4 regions of the Paenibacillus sp. P36 genome follow, and region 4 is predicted to be linked to each of the others. Evidence: riboswitches for the same ligand, from Rfam matches in the RefSeq annotation. Region 4 holds a riboswitch; each other region holds the start of a gene.
What was found. Region 4 has a riboswitch for thiamine pyrophosphate ahead of tenA (thiaminase II). Riboswitches for the same ligand answer to the same signal wherever they lie in the genome.
Positions count from the first base shown of each region.

Region 1 (4,213 bases), 4.3 Mb from region 4:
CCGCGTGCGTCGAGCCCGAAGGTGGGCTCATCGAGCAGCAGGATACGCGGGCTGCGCACCATCGCCGAAGCTACGCTTAAGCGGCGCTTCTGGCCCATCGAGAGCTGGAACGGATGCCGCTTGCGCAGCGCGAGCAGATCGTACTGCCGCAGCAGCTCCTCCAGAGCAGCCTGCTGGGCGCCCTTCCCTCTCTCCGCCTCCGGCAGGGAGTAGAGCAGTTCCTCTTCCACCGAATTCGTCACGAATTGGAATTCGGGGTTTTGGAACACGAAGCCGACCTGCTCCGCAAGCTGCTCGATTTTGCTGCCCTTCACGCCGGCGATCCAGCAGCTGCCCTTGGTCGGGATGAGCCGCATGATGGCGAGCAGGAGCGAGCTTTTGCCCGCACCGTTGGCACCGATGATCGCTATCCAGTCACCGGGATAGACGCTCAAGTTATCCACAGAGGTCTTGATCTGTCCGCCGCGAAGCCCGGTGAAATCGCGAAAGGACATGATCGGCTGCCGGTTCTCAGCATCAGCTTCGACTTCCGCGGGCAACTTGCTCCTGTTTAAGCGTTCCATGTTGAGTTCGCTCCAAACGCCCGGATACCAAATCCCGTAGTCGGCAAGCTGCTTTTTGTACCTATCAAATACGACTTGTGGTGAGCCATCAGCCAGAATCTCTCCTTCCGGAGAGATGACAATCAGACGGTCGATAAGATCGAGAATACCGCTGATTTTATGCTCCACAATGACCAAGGTTTTGTCAGTGCTAATGGACCTGATCGTTTCCCAAACAAGCCCCGTGCCCTCCTCATCCAATAACGCTGTAGGCTCATCTAGAAAAAGCACTTCCGGCTCCAGCGCAAGGACGCTTGCAATCGCCAACCGCTGCTTCATTCCCTGCGACAGTTGGTTGATTAAGGTGTGAGCGTCTTCCAGCTGCAAACCCACCAAGCTCAGATAATGCGCGATCCGTTCCGGCATTTCCTCACGGGGGATTTGCCTATTTTCCAATACGAAAGCAATTTCCTCATCCACATATGGCATGCAAAACTGAGCGTCCGGATCTTGAAACACGTACCCCCATCGGCTTGGTGTGACAAGCTTATCCGCTTTCAGCGGAATCTCGATAATGTCGGGGACGATCCCGCTCAGTACTTGAAGCAGTGTTGATTTCCCGCAGCCGCTTGGCCCGAGCAGCAGCACTTTTTCCCCCGGCATCACCGAAAAGGAAATCCCTTGAAATAACAGGGGAACCTCGTTACCCGGATATTTTAAGCGCAGATTGGTAACCCCAATGCCCTCGCTCATAGGCATTACCCGAGTACATCGTAATCGTTCTTTGAAACCGGTCGAACCAAGTTCAGTACGCCCGTGCGAGCTAATGCTTTTGCCAAGTAATAGGCGAATACCCCAGCTATAATGGCGGAACCTGCAAGACGAAGCCCAATAAATAAGCAATAATTCCAGAATGTTAGCTGATCGATATAGCCATAATATTTATCTACAAGCAAAGAAAGTGCAGCGGATGCGAACGAAGCTAGAACGGTTACACCCACATTCGCCCGGCGATACATGAACAATGCGAAGACGATCTCTGCGCCAAGCCCTTGAAGAATACCATACGCAAGCGTCGATACTCCCCATGATCCTCCAAAAAGAGCCTCAATCGTCGCGGCTGCAACTTCAGCCAATAAGGCGACGCCTGGTTTACGAATAACGAGGAAAGCAAATGTAGCCGCCATGAACCACATCCCGTAGCTTAACTGCTCCGCGTGTAGACCGATCGGTTTTAGAAGATCATACATGGGTCCCCATATGCGATAAATCACCCCAAATACCGCCGCGATCACGATGGTGACCAAAATATCGGTCAATTTTAACCCTTTTGCTCCTGTTCCTTTTTGTGCCATTTCTTCTTCCCACTCCTTTTCCTGGATACCTTTTTGTTAAAATGAGATAGGCGAACACGAAAAAAAGCCTACCGGGATGCGGCAGGCATAAAATTAGTGCAGAAAGAGGCACTCCAATTCTCTACGCTGGCATTACCCAGATCAGATTAACGGTCAGTGGCATAGGGCCACTATCTCAGCCTGACTTCATCAAGCACCCGTGTTGCTATTCATTTGGCTTAACTGTAGCGGATTACTCGATATTTGGCAATGCCTTTGGAGAAATTATTTATCCATCAAAAGTTTTAAATCCAGTGTTAATCCATATAACTGGCGGATGCTGTCAACAATATCTTCCACCCGTTTCTGCTGTACTTCCGCGCTGGCAAGCACTTGCTGCACGGATGCGGCGGACTCTTCCGTTATCGCTGCCACGGATGTCATCTCCTCGGCCACCTTCTGGGAAGACACTTGCAACTGCTGGTTCATGCGCTGCAAGTTCTCCGCTTGCTCCATGACCTCAGCTGTATTCGTGTTAATAACCTCGAATAGCTGATCAACACTTTCCGCTGATTTTCTGCCCGATTCTACCGCCAGTTTGCCAATGGCGACCTTCTCAACTGCGGTCTCCACCTTCTGTTGAATGGAACCTAGAATCTCTGAGATATCCGTTGAAGCTACATGAGCGTTCATTGCAAGCTTCCGAATCTCTCCGGCAACTACGGCAAACCCTTTGCCATGTTCCCCGGCTCGAGCTGCCTCGATGGACGCATTGAGCGATAGAAGATTCGTTTGATTCGCGATATCGGCAATCGTTGTCACGATATTTCCGATTTTCACATTTTCTTCGTTCACTTCATTCATGATGCTCGACGTTTCCGTTACGATCACGGTAATATCCTTAATTTTATGCGTCAGATCTTCCATCTGGCTTTTGCCTTCATTCGTCATCCGAGCTGTATCCCGGGATCTGCTGCTCATCGTGTTCGATGCGGAAGAGGTCATCTCCACCGTCTCATTCACATCTTGGATAGCCGTTGTAATGTCTGTAATGGAAGTGGCTTGAGATTCAATGCCGATGGAAATTTCCTGAAAAGCCGCAACGACTTCTTCTGTGATTCTGCCTGTCACGGAGGCATTTTCATGAAGCGTGTTACTGGATGTTCCCAGTGCCTCTGTTGTCGTACGGACGCCTGTCAGAACCTCTTCCGTCTTCATCCGTGACACCTCGGACTCCCGACCGCTCTGAGCTACACGGCTTAATAATCGGAATCCTATCTGGCCTTGACCTATTAGCGTAATGATGATTAGCACATAAAAAGCATTGATAGCAATATAGTCAATCGGACCCGATAACGTGGAACAGAAATAGTTCAAATTAACGATTCCGATAACGCCATTAAGCAGTAACGGCTTATAATCCATATACAAGGAAACCAGCGCTAAACTTAAATACAAGATAAGCATGCTGGACAAAGCGTGATTATGCGTCATAAAGAAATATGAAATCACATTAAGGCCTATGGCAATGATATATTTGGTGTAAGTGACCCCGATTTTCCTCCAGATCAGCAGCGTGCAAATGACCGCAATAGGCGCTCCAAAAGTCAGCAGCGTCATAACAACTCCCATGGATCTATAGGAAGCCCCCATTCCTAACACCAAACAAGCCCATAACAGCTTCACCATTAACCCGTTTCTTTTATGTAGTTCCAGCATTTGTGCTGTCATTTGGTCATACCCCCTCTTTTCTATAAATTTTTCTACAAAAATAGACATTTACTTACATGATTCAACAATTGAAAGGGAAAATCCTCCTTTTTTTATGTCCAAAACGGGATCTTTACAAAGAATTTGACTTCTTGCCTCTATCGAAACTACAATATGTAGTGTATGACGGATTATTAACGTAAAGGAGCTCATATCAAATGGATACTACCACCATGCAGAACGGGTCGAATCTTACTGCAATTTTGCTTTATATAGGGGCAGCACTCTTCATTTTGGCCGTCATTGGTTACGTGCTTGCCGCGAAGACGAACAAAGCGAACACGAGCAAGCTGAAAAAATCCGAGAAGCAGGCTCTGCACAAAAAGCACAAGACTTGGATGCTGCTGTCTCATGCTCTTATAATTTTAGCGGTTTGTTCTTTAGGAACTTCTCTGATCCAAACCTCATCCAACAAATATAGCGTCGAAAAGCTTAATTACAATGCGCCTATCGAAGTCACGACGGATAAGGATTACGGGCGCAATCATGATGAAGGTATGCTGACCTACGAGATGAAAATCCCAACTTCAGGCACGCATAGCCCGCATGATTTAAAGTTTGGTTTTT
Region 1 covers NZ_AP038372.1:378,868-383,080, reverse strand. The annotation lists gene ACKTT9_RS01745 (ABC transporter ATP-binding protein) at 1-1,295, opposite strand, end outside; gene ACKTT9_RS01740 (ECF transporter S component) at 1,301-1,897, opposite strand; TPP riboswitch at 1,999-2,108, opposite strand; gene ACKTT9_RS01735 (methyl-accepting chemotaxis protein) at 2,162-3,607, opposite strand; gene ACKTT9_RS01730 (DUF3105 domain-containing protein) at 3,805-4,213, shown strand, end outside.
Region 1: it holds a riboswitch for thiamine pyrophosphate, as region 4 does, so the genes downstream of both, ACKTT9_RS01740 (ECF transporter S component) here and tenA (thiaminase II) in region 4, are expected to answer to the same signal.

Region 2 (4,213 bases), 3.2 Mb from region 4:
CATCCGACGTATACGGCAGTACGATGAAGCCCTCTTCAAGCAGCATCTCCGACGCTTTTAATGTTTCAACAGGGTCAGGCAGCAGCGTCATTTCATCGCCAATCACTTCTACCTTAATCATGTCGCAAAGCCCGGATGCCTTCGCCAATTTGGCGATGCGCACCGCTTCTTCCGCTGTTTTCGCCCCGGCCGTGTTCGGCAGCAGCGTGAAGTTCGACACATCCAGCATGGATAAGAAATTCGGTTGGCTCGCCTCAAAAATGTTCATCCTCCGTACCGCAAACGTCAAAATCTGCGATTCGCTCACATCCACAGCCTGCTTCTGAATATCAAAATTCGGGAATTTGCCTGTACCTAACAGCAATCTTGAACGAAATTCATATGGACCGATTTTTAACATGGTTAATTATCCCCCTCCAACAAAATGAACGATTTCGATTTTATGTCCTTCCGATAACTCCGTTTTCACATGATCTTCTTTTTGTAAAATGTTCTGATTATGCTCGACAACGAGCATTTTCTCCTGCAGCTCAAAATGGGCTAGCAGCTCTTCAATCGTACGAATCGCATCCGGAACCTCTACGCTTTGGCCGTTAATGTGCAGCTTCAATGCTTTGCAGCTCCTCTCCTTGTAGTCGCCCACTTTCCAAGCGCTTGGACGTTCGCGACTGATCGGGGCAAAATGCTTCCAAATTGGGCTGTAAACTGCCCACGTCCTCGCCTAATACGAGCTGAGCGATAATCTTCCCTGTGATCGGGCTGAGCAAAATCCCGTTGCGGTAATGCCCGCAGGCCGCAAACAAGCCCTCATACATCGGGACTTTGCCGATGTACGGCATGCCGTCTGGCGTCTGCGGACGCAGGCCTGACCAAGCCTTCTCCCACTCGGCATCGCCGATTGCGGGCATTAATTGCTTCGCTCGCTCCATCAGCTCCGCGAGCCCTGCCAGCGACACCTTGCGGTCGTAGCTGTTCGGCACAACCGTGGCGCCTACGAGCAGCCGGCCTCCCGCTTTGGGGACAATATAGCACCCTGGCGTGAACAGGGTCTTCTGCAGCTCGCGCTTCTCCGTGAGTACCGAGAAGCACTCCCCCTTCACGGGATACACCGGCAGGTCGATCCCGCTGCTGGCAAGGAACTGGCCGCTCCACGTGCCGGCCGCCACAACAACGTGCTCGCTATACAGCGGCCCCTCGCTCGTCATTACGCCGATGACGCGATCGCGCTCCGTCAGCAGCCCTTGCACGTGGGCGAATTCCTGCAGCTTCGCCCCGAGCACCCGCGCCGCCTGCGCGAATGCCGCCGCCAGCTGCGGCGCCTCGACCTGCCCATCCTCGGGCAGGTACAATGCTCCGCGCGTCACTCGGCTCAGCGCGGGTTCGAGCGCTGAGGCTGCGGCTGCGCTCAGCCACTCCGCTTTTTCACCCGCTGCGCGCTGGAGCTTCTCCCTCGCGCGCAGCTCTTGCTCCTGATCGTCGCTGAGCGCGACGTTCAAAAGCCCTTCACGGACGAGACCGATGTCGATGCCCGTGAGGCTCCTCAGTTCCCCGCTCAGTTCGGGGAACATCGCTCTGCTTTGCCTGGCCCACTGGAACAGGGGCCCGGTGTCCGCCATCTCGGACTGCGCTCCGAGCATGCCGGCTGCGGCAGCCGAGGCCTCCGTCCCCAGCCTGCTGCGCTCCAGCAGCGTGACGGACTGGCCTCGCTTCGCCAAGTGATAGGCGATCGATGCGCCTATCACGCCTCCGCCAACGATGATAACGTCACTCGTATGCTTCAAGTCTCTCACCTCTAGTTTCTTCTTGCTGCTGCAACTCTTGGATGTAAGCTTTTACGGTTTCCATGGGGTCATCCGCCTCCCAAATGCCGCTCATCACCGCGATGCCGGAAGCTCCCGCAGCTAGAACAGGCCTTACTCTTGCAGGTGTTATGCCACCGATAGCGATGACCGGAATCGTTACCTGCCGGACAACATTCCCCAGTTGTTCAAGCCCTCTTGGTTCAACCCCCAGCTTTGAACCTGTTGCAAAAATATGCCCATACAAGACATAATCCGCCCCTTCGCGCTCGCGTTTGACAGCTTCCTCTGTGCTATGTACAGAGACTCCTGTGCGATGCGCGCTTGGATAGCTATCTCTTATCTTCAACAGCTGTGGAGAGCTTTCGGGAAGGTGCAAACCGCCAAGCCCTGCAGCAGTTGCCATCCAGGGGTAGCCGTTGATACAAAGTGTTTTCGCGGGTATACCTTGTTCCAACAAATACTGTACGCCCATAAAAACTTCATCCATCGGCTTATTTTTCTCTCGTATATGTATGGCCGTGACATAAGGATGGATCTGGGTTGCAATGGCAGCCATCTCCTTCCATGCCAACTTGCCATTCGATATCACATGCAGCTCGCGCTCGGACATGGAAGTCCGCCTCCTCACTTTTTGAACCGATGTATCGATAGGCAATTTAGCCTGGTGCGGCAATCAAGACGCAAAAAAACCACTTTTCCCAAGAAAAGTGGTTGTAGGTTGCCCGCATAATAAACATGCAAAAATGAGGCGCCAAAGTCCGGTTTCCACTTTCCTCCGCTGGTATGACCCAGTTCAGGTTCAAAGGGTTCAGATTGCTCTGTCTCAGCCTTGCGGCGCCCCTAGGGATACATTCGTATTCATTTGTTCATTATCATAACACGGTATCCAGTCGATGGAAATAAAAATTTCCAACCCATCTTATCCTAGTCACCCGAAGCTAATGCTCTTATAATAGGGAGAACGCAACCCTCGGCCTTTATTATCCATTGTCAGGAAGGATGAACACCCAGATGCTAGCTCAATTGAATCGCCAGCTGGAAAAAATTTTGCCACTCATCACGCCTGTCAGCGTACTTATCGGCGTTCTGCTCGGCAGTCATTTATCCGGCTTTACCTTCTTATCGCCTTGGCTGTTTGCCTTTATGACATTCTCGGGCAGCATCAGCTCCAGCTTCAAGGAATTTGTTAAAGTGATCGTCCAGCCCTTCCCACTTATCGCTACGCTGCTGATTCTACATGTTGGTATGCCGCTGCTTGCGCTTGGGCTCGGTCACGCCGTTTACAGCTCGGAACCATTAACCATCACAGGGCTCATTCTGGCCGCAGCCATTCCAACAGGGATTACAAGCTTCGTGTGGGTCGCCATTTATCGTGGAAACATCGTGCTGACTCTATCCATTATTCTCATGGATACCGTTCTTTCACCGTTTGTTGTTCCTTATACACTCTCTGCACTGGTCGGCACGAAAGTCCAGATGGACACTTTTGCCATGATGCAAGGTCTATTCTTCATGATCGTCGTCCCGTCCTTGCTGGGCATGCTCCTTAATCAATGGACGAAGGGCAAAATTAAAGAGCAGTGGAGCGGCCGTCTAGGTCCTTTTTCGAAAATATGCATGGGCATCGTTGTTGCGATTAACAGCTCCGTTATCGCGCCATACTTGCGTGATTTTAATGCCAAACTGCTTGGTTTGGCCGGTTTTGTACTAGCCCTCGCTTCCCTCGGCTACATCCTGGGATGGATCGTCGCCAAGCTGATGAAGTGGGAGCAGGACGTCGTTGTGGCGCTTACGTTTAACAGCGGGATGCGGAATATTAGCGCCGGCGCCGTGCTTGCTGTAGCGTACTTTCCGCCTCCGGTGGCGATTCCCGTTGTGCTAGGGATGCTGTTCCAGCAGTCGCTGGCGTCGTTATTCGGATTTCTTTTGAACAGAAAATACGCTTTGAAAACCGATAGACCTAATCTAACTGTGAATCGAGCTAAACAAGTTTAATGAGGAGCTGCCTGTGCAGCTTCTTTTTTGCATGCTCTTTTACACACTCAGCCATTTTTAAGCTAACATTTATCTCCTATTCAGCTTCCCTTCTCTTTTTTTTCATAATTACGCCGTACAATGAGAATGAAATGGAAGATTATCGATAGGAGTGGTACATAGACATATGAAAATTAAAATGAAACAAATAGCCGGCTTATGCATCCTTCTCCCCGCTTTGCTCAGCGGTTGCGGCAACCAAGCTTCCCCTCAGCAAGCAGCGGCAAGTACAGCACAACCTCAAGCGAGCGCACAAGCTTCACCGGATGCGAAGCAACAGGGGCAAAATCGTCCCGCTATGAGCCAGGCGCAGAGACAGTTGTTCAGCACCTTCCAAACGCTTCTTATGATGGACAAAGCTGAAGGACTTGCGATCA
Region 2 covers NZ_AP038372.1:8,018,188-8,022,400, forward strand. The annotation lists gene ACKTT9_RS35110 (thiazole synthase) at 1-400, opposite strand, end outside; gene thiS (sulfur carrier protein ThiS) at 407-610, opposite strand; gene thiO (glycine oxidase ThiO) at 594-1,781, opposite strand; gene ACKTT9_RS35125 (DUF561 domain-containing protein) at 1,765-2,412, opposite strand; TPP riboswitch at 2,556-2,654, opposite strand; gene ACKTT9_RS35130 (bile acid:sodium symporter family protein) at 2,814-3,797, shown strand; gene ACKTT9_RS35135 (hypothetical protein) at 3,964-4,213, shown strand, end outside.
Region 2: it holds a riboswitch for thiamine pyrophosphate, as region 4 does, so the genes downstream of both, ACKTT9_RS35125 (DUF561 domain-containing protein) here and tenA (thiaminase II) in region 4, are expected to answer to the same signal.

Region 3 (4,213 bases), 1.2 Mb from region 4:
CGGATATTTTCAGCCCGGTAAACAGAAACGGAAGGGCGTGCGGCAGCTCTAATTTATAAAAAATCTGCCGTCTGCTGGCGCCAATCATTTGCATATAGTTGTACATGTTTCGGTCCGTCTGCATAAATCCGTCCAGCGTTGACATAGTGACAGGAAAGAAACAAACTAGTGCAATTAAAATAATTTTAGGTATGATGCCAAAACCAAATAAAATAATGAGCAGAGGTCCCAGCGCGATAATCGGGACATTTTGCGACAGGATCAGGAGCGGATAAAATCCCGCCTTCAAAAAAGGTACTCGATGCAAGCAGCTTGCTACGATAACGCCTCCTGTTACGCCAACAATAAACCCTATTAACATTAAACGTACTGTAGCAAATGTATGCATCCATACCCGTGGCATGTCCGTTGTACCGTCCTGCCAGATCTTGAGTGGACTTGGAAGCAACCAGCTTGCCGTTCCTCCCCAAGTCACCGCAAGCTGCCAAATAAGCAAGAGAAGGATGACCACAACAATCGGTGGCCACCCTGCTTTCAATCCGTTCTTCAGTTTCATTATCTGTATTTCTCCGTCAGCTTGTCCATCGATGCGCCAGACGGGTTAAAGTAGATTTTCACTTGCGAGATAACGTTAGGACTACCCATCTCAATCATCGCTTCGTTCATATCTTGAATGATCAGCATAAGCTGATCCAGTTCCCCTTCCATCGTCGTTTCAAGCGGGGAAACGAAATATTTCACACCTGACTTAGCGATGACTTCAATCGCGCGATCCACATAAGGAATCACATCTTCACCGTTTTTTGTTTTAGGAATAATTTGAATACTTACAAGCGCGTTAGCCATCGTAAAAGCCCCTTCCGAGTCATAAAATTATTTCGTGCCAGCAGGTAAGAAATTGTTCGTAAACGCTGCGTCTACATCGAGATTTTTCTCCAAAAGCTTATGCTCCAACATCCAGTTCGCGTAATTTTCCCATACTTGACGTTTTTGTTCGCCCCAACGCGGCGCATCATCCTGATAACGAGGGCTAAGCCATTTTTGGCTGGCCATCACGAGTTTGGCATCCAAATCAGGTACAGCTTTGATCAAAATATTGGCGGCATCCTCAGGCTTGCTGATTGCGAATTGATAACCCTTGGCTGCTGCTGCCGTGAATGCTTTAACTAGCTCCGGCTTCTCTTTAATCAGTTTTTCGTTTGTTGCTAATACAGGAGTATAGTAGTCCAGTTTATCCGAATATTTGTTCAAATAAATCATGTTCAGCGGCTCTCCGCGAAGCTCGGCGTCCACACCTGTCCAAGCATAATAAATCCAGGCGAAATCGATATCTCTTTTGACTGCTGTGAAATAATCGGCATCACCGATATTTACGTTTTTCACTTTGCTTGGATCAGCTTTCTCGGATTGCATCAGCGAGTCGATCATTGCGCTTTCAGCCGGGGCTCCCCAACCACCGTATGTTTTCCCTTCGAAATCCTTAGGTGTTTTAATGTTTTTCGCTACCGGTGAAGCAAATCCCGATGTATTATGCTGAATAACAGCTGCAATGGAAACGAGGGGTACACCTTGGATGCGTCCCTGCGTAATGCTTTCTTGATAGGAAACCCCGAATTCAGCCGCTCCTGAAGCAATCATCGCATCCGCCCCGGCTTCGCCAGGTGCAATGATTTGAACATTCAGTCCTTCTTGTTCAAAAAATCCTTGGTCTTTCGCCACATACAGACCCGTATGGTTGGTGTTCGGCGTCCAGTCCAGGACAACCTTGACATCCGTCAGCGGTTTAGCCGAAGCGGCTGGGCTTGCTGAAGCAGCCGGGCTTGCCGGATTGGCTGGTTTCGCCTCTTGTTTCCCGCAACCTGCTGCAAGGACAGTCAAGCTCACCAGCATAAGTGGTGCAATTTTTTTCCAGTTCATTTCTTGTTTCCCTCTCCCTTATATCTATATAACCACAAGAAAAAGCTCCCGTTATCCGGGAGCGCCATTGGTAGAAAAATGATAAACCCATACAAAATTAAGAAATAGACAAACATTTTGTGTGAATTCTCTACGCTGGCATTACCCAGATCAGATTAACGGTTAGTGACATTTCGGTCACAATCTCAGCCTGACGACTCAAGCTCCCGTGGGTTCTTATTGGTTTGATATTACCATACCGCATGTTCGCTATGAATGCAAACAAAAACCACCATTCCTTTTCACAGAAATCGCGGTTTATATGAACATTCGGTTACTTTTTCTTCTTATCCATCGATTAATTAACAAGCCAGTCTTTCAATTGTGAGCCCAGCCGCTTCGCATCTTGATAACCCAACTCATGTAAAACTTCGAGTTTCCTAGGATTTTTCTCCATTCGGCCTACCAGCACTTTGGACGATGGACGAATGACGATTGCACTGCCATCCGCTTCCATTTGCCTAACAAGCTCTAAAGTGCCATTATAAATTTCACTGCGATTAACTAACACATCCACCAAGCCATCATATTTCGGATAAAAGCTTTTAGCTAACCAGCGCTGCTTAAAAGGGGTCTTGCGATAACCCATCTCTTTGGTTAAGACGATGATATGCTTTCTGTTCCCATCTGCAACTGATTTCCTCACAGGGATCGGATCTACCAAGCCGCCATCAAATAAAGTACGGCCATCATAAAGAATGGGCTGCGCAACAAACGGCAGCGAGCTTGATGCTTGAACGATCGGCATCGTTTGTTGGTCAAGTTGATGCTTCGTATAATAGACCGGTTCTCCTGTATGCGCATCAGTCGTTCCGATAGCGAATTGCTGGGGTGAACGATAAAATGCATCGTAATCAAACGGTACTAATTTATTAGGCAGTTCATTGAAGATAAAATCCATGCCAAATATGCTCTTATGACGCAATAAATTGCGATAACTTAAATACCGATGATCTCCAATATAGTCAATGGTCACTTTCTTATTGCGACCAGGTTGTTTCGAAATATAGGATACCGCGTTGCAGGCTCCCGCTGATACACCAACTACATACGGGAAATACCAATCTTGTTCCATAAAGTATTCCAAGACTCCCGCGGTGTATACGCCTCGCATACCTCCGCCTTCCAGTACGAGTCCAATTCCTTCCATCGTGACACCTTCTTTCTGTCTATCTCTAGCCCTTTATTAGCATACAGGAAATGTCAATTAAAATAAATGCTCCTCCGTCTCCGTAAGAGTGACAAAGAAGCAGGTTCAAGCTCTTTTTTTATATGGATTCGGGGATTACCCCACATAATCCGCGTTTTTGACCAAATTCCGCAAGCCTATAAGAAAAGGCTGCTCGCAGGTCTATCGTGACCTTTTGAACAGCCTTACCGCTTTAACTATGAATTAGTTTTGTTAATGTTGTTTAAGCTAGGTGGAAATTCAGCAGCATTTTGCTTCTTTAACGTCTGAGCTTCTTCCATCAAGGAAGCGTCATTCTGCTGATTATTCTTCTTATCAGGACGATTCACTTTGGTCATTGCCTTCACCTCCATCATCTCCCACCTAGTATGAGAAGGCTGTCGGCTTATTATGCTTTATCGATCCTTAATGCCGTTAACGTTGTTCTCTGTAAAGCTCCTTGATCACCAGAAATTCATCCAAGTGCTCCAGAAAAAGATCCACAACCACGGGGTCAAAATGGCGTCCGCGTTCTGATTTTAATAAATCCAGCACCCTATCCAGCTCCCATGCTTTCTTATAGACACGATCACTGCACAGTGCGTCAAACACATCGGCTAACGCCGTAATACGTCCATAGACGTGAATATCCTCGCCACGAAGTCCATGCGGATACCCCGAACCATCGAACCGCTCATGATGCTGCTGCGCAATGATTGCCGCTGCGTTCAACACTTGCTTGTTCGAATGCTTCAGCATTTCATAACCCAAATTCGAGTGGGTTTTCATAATTTCGAATTCTTCCTGTGTCAATGGGCCCGGCTTGTTCAGGATCGCATCCGGAATCCCGACTTTCCCCACATCGTGCATCGGCGAGGCTAGACGAATAACCTCTGCTTCTTGCTCTGACAATCCGTATTTTATCGCCAGCAAACGCGAATATTCCGCTACTCGCTTCACATGATGCCCCGTTTCCCGGGATCGTGTTTCCGTGATTTCACCCATCGTATAGATGATTTCTTGCTGCGTGCTTTCCAACTCTTCATTCAAATATATATTCTCGAAAGCAACGGAAACGTTCGTGCAGTA
Region 3 covers NZ_AP038372.1:3,688,104-3,692,316, reverse strand. The annotation lists gene ACKTT9_RS16480 (ABC transporter permease) at 1-556, opposite strand, end outside; gene ACKTT9_RS16475 (MTH1187 family thiamine-binding protein) at 556-846, opposite strand; gene ACKTT9_RS16470 (ABC transporter substrate-binding protein) at 874-1,917, opposite strand; TPP riboswitch at 2,030-2,137, opposite strand; gene ACKTT9_RS16465 (patatin family protein) at 2,255-3,106, opposite strand; gene ACKTT9_RS16460 (hypothetical protein) at 3,343-3,483, opposite strand; gene ACKTT9_RS16455 (DUF3369 domain-containing protein) at 3,560-4,213, opposite strand, start outside.
Region 3: it holds a riboswitch for thiamine pyrophosphate, as region 4 does, so the genes downstream of both, ACKTT9_RS16470 (ABC transporter substrate-binding protein) here and tenA (thiaminase II) in region 4, are expected to answer to the same signal.

Region 4 (4,213 bases):
CGATATCGTACATGTTTACGTCGGTTACAAGCTTTTGAACCGGAGAACCTTCCCCTACTACCGTTTTCACGTTAACGCCATTGTAGGATATACGAGGGAACTCTTCGTTATCGTAAAAGGTATACACCGGTTCGCGATTCAACGCATCTTGTAAATAGGGTTCCAGCCAGATTTGAAAACCTTCGTAACCTGCAGTGACGGTCTCTGCGTGATGCATGCCCGATCCGGTTTGCATCAACTGTACGTCGCCTGCTTCAAGTGTACTCTCTGTGCCGAGCGTATCCCGGTGAGTTCCTTTTCCGTTGATACCGTAAGTTAGAATTTCAAAGCCTTGATGAGGATGAAAGCCGATGCCGCCTTCCTTCACCGCATGCCCCCATGACCAATAGAAAAGAGGTCCAAGCCGCACGGTAGCGGCTCCTTGGCCTGAAAATCCTAGCGGCTTCTGCGCATATATCCTTCCTCCGTCGAAAGATTCTTTCCCTTGAAACTCTGGGCCTAGGATCTGTATGTTCATTGTAATCTCTCCCATCTATACCAGATATGAATGTTAATAATATATATATTATAATAATAGGATATTTTTATTGATAAAAATGACCCTCTTTGTTTCAGTTAGAGGGTCGTTTTTGCATCATACCAAAGATTATGACTTATTTTCATCTTCCTGTGCAGTTGCATCGCTTTGACGATTCTTAATGCCGTATCCAATTTTCTTAAGCAGGACAATGAGTTCATGCTTCTCTTCATCCGTCACAAAGGACAAATCGTCGGAGATCGCTTGGACATGAGTCGGAAAAATCGTATCAAAATAACTTCGGCCTTCGCCGGTCAATACCACATTCACCTTGCGGCGATCACCTGGAATAGGAAGGCGTTCCACGAATCCTTTCTTCTCAAGCTTATCCACCACATAAGTGATACTCCCGCTTGGAATCGAGAACGTGTCGCTAATTTTCTGTATAGGGTGTGGACCTTTATTGTAAAGAAACTCAAGAATCTGGAATGTCTCGATACTGAGATCAAAGCTATCAATGCTGCGCTCCATGCTGCCAAACAATTCCTTTACCATGTTTCTTATAACGCGTATAAGCCTTAAATCAAGCTCTATACCCTCTTTATCGCGTTCAGTCATACGCCAACCACCTTATCTTGCTTTCTTATACACAAGGATATTCGACTTCCTCAGGAATTTCAATTAGAAAAAATCGAATGTCTTCTGCTTCAGTTCAAAATAATGACAATAACAGCGAGTATGAACAGAATGATGGGCATCAAGGCTTTACCAACTGGATCTTTCACGCGAACCAAGTGGACAAGAGCCGCAACAAACATGGTGATTGCCATAAGAATAGCACCGATTAAGGCATACGGACTAACCCAAATGCCGATAATAATGATAGCGGCCGACAGCACTTCTACTAAACCAGTAAAAATCCTCATTCCCGTCGATAGCCGATAACGCTTGAACTCGTCTACCATCTGCTTGCTGCCGAACTTCATGAAACCAAACAGCAGAAACCCGATCCCTAAAATAATTTGAAGCACGATGGACAAAATATGCATGTGAACCACCCCTATGAATAATTTATATAACGTTAGTTATTCTAATATTAGAATATATATTAGTCAAGACATAATTTTAGAACAGCTTAAATGAAAAAAGGAGAAAGCCATGTGGCTTTCTCCTTGAATTCCTAACTATTCATCAGGCCAACTTTCCATCCGGTAAGCCATCTCCCAGAACAAATATTCATACCGCGTCGTGTTCAGAAAAATCTCTTCCAGCCTATAGAGTTCGGATTCCGGCTTCCCTTCGGCAAGCTGATCGAGCAGGCCGATGCACCACTGCGCTAACCCTCCGAACTCTTCGGAGCTGTACATTTTAATCCAATCCCCATAGTAGGAATGTTCGCTCGCTCCCGGCAATCGGCTTAGTTCTTTGCCAATTTCAGAATAACTCCACATGCAAGGAAGCAGCGCCGCGGTTAACTCGGCTAACGATCCGTTTTGCGCCGTATGCAGCATATAATGCGTATAAGCCAAAGTAATCGGGGAAGGTTTGGCCTGTTCCAACTCCTCCTCCGTGATTCCGAAGCGAGCGGCATATGCCCTGTGAAGGGACATTTCTTCATTTAATGTGGAGTCCAGCAGAGCCGCAAATTTCCCCATAACTGCCAAATCATCCGATTTGACCGCTCCTAATGCAAACAGTTTGGCATAATCTTTTAAATACACATAGTCTTGAATCATATAAAAGCGAAATTTCTCCAATTCTAACGTGCCGTCTCCCATTTGCTGAACAAACGAATGGGCGTGGTTTCTCCGCCATACCGGTTGCAGCCGCTCATATAAACGTTCAGAAAAAGTCATTGTCTTATCCCCTTTTAATTAATCTAGTAGTCAAACAAAAAAACCGCTTTCTGATAGAAAGCGGCCGCGTTATGACAGTACCCAAACGACAAACAACCACTTCCCTTCGCTAGCATTACCTAGATCAGGTGTAAGGGTTAAGACGAACGTCTTTCTCAGCTATAACAGCACCCCTAGTGTTCAATACGATTCAATTGTCTTCTCAAATCTTACCACAACCTGCTATTGCAGCCAATCCCCTACCATGCCTGAAATCTCCCACTGTCCATCTGAGCGGCCCGTCAGCACGATAGAATTTCCTTGCAGGTTGGTTCCAATCAGGGTCTTACCCCCTAAGGGTGTTAGAATCGTCTTCCCCGGTTGTGTTTGCAAATTAAGCTGATACGGAGCTTCCACAAAAAATGTGTACGTGACGCTGGCTTTCGCTGTTGGCAGCAGCAAGGTGACCTCAGCGGATGCGCCAGCGTTGGTGATTTTGAAGCCTATGTAATCAAAAGTGACGGATCCGGAAGAAGGATATGCTTGAATAGGCAGCGGCTGTTTGGAGGCATAGATATCCTCGGCTGAGGGGTCTATGGCATAGAGCTTTTGGCCTCCGCCTTTGACGGAGCAGCCCAAATAGGTAACGTTCCGCAGCAATTCTGCGTTGTTTTTCTTTAACGAGAATCCACGCTTAATCAGCGGAACCTGACGCGTATCTACGGATTCGCAATCCCTATAAACCGCATTTCCGATCGCGGTTCTTACCTGCGACGGTACCGTTGTGAGGATGAACGAGGAGCCGTAACCGTAGGGGTCTTCCGGCTGGTTAACCGTGTTACAGTTCATCGCCCGGCACCGAATATAGGAGCGCTTCGCGCCGTCTGCCGAGAAAGATAAATCCGAGAATCCGGCGTACTGCTCACTTTCCGCGATACAATCAATCAGTTTGATTTCACCCTGTACGGCTTTCGTGCCATCTCCACCATAATTCATGGAGAAACCAAACGAGTTCCCTTTCGTTTTGCATTTATCAAACACGATATCGATGGGTTCACTGGCAGCCGTTGGTTTCAGCAAAGTGACCAGGAAGCCCCGGCCTGTATTTCCATCCGCCACACATTGGATGAAGCGAATATTTTTCAGCAAATCAAGTTGGCCATTCGGTTCAATATCGACTCCACTCTGCGGAGCTGTTCCTTTCGTGCCAGAGAAACGGCATTCCTCCACGGTGAGACCGTCTACGGAGATTACAGAGAGTCCTTGTCTTCGGTTATTATCCGCGCGGCAATTACGGAGCACAATATTCCGGCAGAAACCTACCGTCGATTCGAAATAGCCGATATAAAAGCCATCTCCACCGCTGTCATTTGCGTTGATATTCTCAATAACAATATTCTCCGAACCGCTGATGTCAAAAATATGAGCTTGTTCGCCTGTCGTATACGCCGCCTTGTTCATACGTAACGTCGAGCCGTTTCCGTTGATGTATACGTCTTTAACGGTTTTGATGCGGATCAATCGTTCGTAGACAGGCCCTACTTTGCTCAGTGTATCTACCGCTTGTATGACGGTCCCTGGCTCAAATTCAATCGCAATTTGACTTGGAATGAACAATTGGCCTGTTAAATAAAAGCCCGCCCGCTGTTTGGGAATAAAAAGCTTATGACCAGACGCGGTATTTAGCGCTGTCTGTAAAGCCAGCGTATCGTTCGTCACGCCGTCTCCTTTGGTGCCGAACCAAGAAGCAGTCAGCGTATCCCCGTAAATCCGCTTGAACCGCCTGCCGTTGGAGGACACAAGTACGGTTCCCGTGTTATCTACGGATGTAGTGTCGTTCGGATCATAACGGAAGAAGCCC
Region 4 covers NZ_AP038372.1:4,860,401-4,864,613, forward strand. The annotation lists gene ACKTT9_RS21795 (pirin family protein) at 1-517, opposite strand, end outside; gene ACKTT9_RS21800 (MarR family winged helix-turn-helix transcriptional regulator) at 647-1,135, opposite strand; gene ACKTT9_RS21805 (DoxX family protein) at 1,225-1,566, opposite strand; gene tenA (thiaminase II) at 1,702-2,373, opposite strand; TPP riboswitch at 2,458-2,558, opposite strand; gene ACKTT9_RS21815 (right-handed parallel beta-helix repeat-containing protein) at 2,596-4,213, opposite strand, start outside.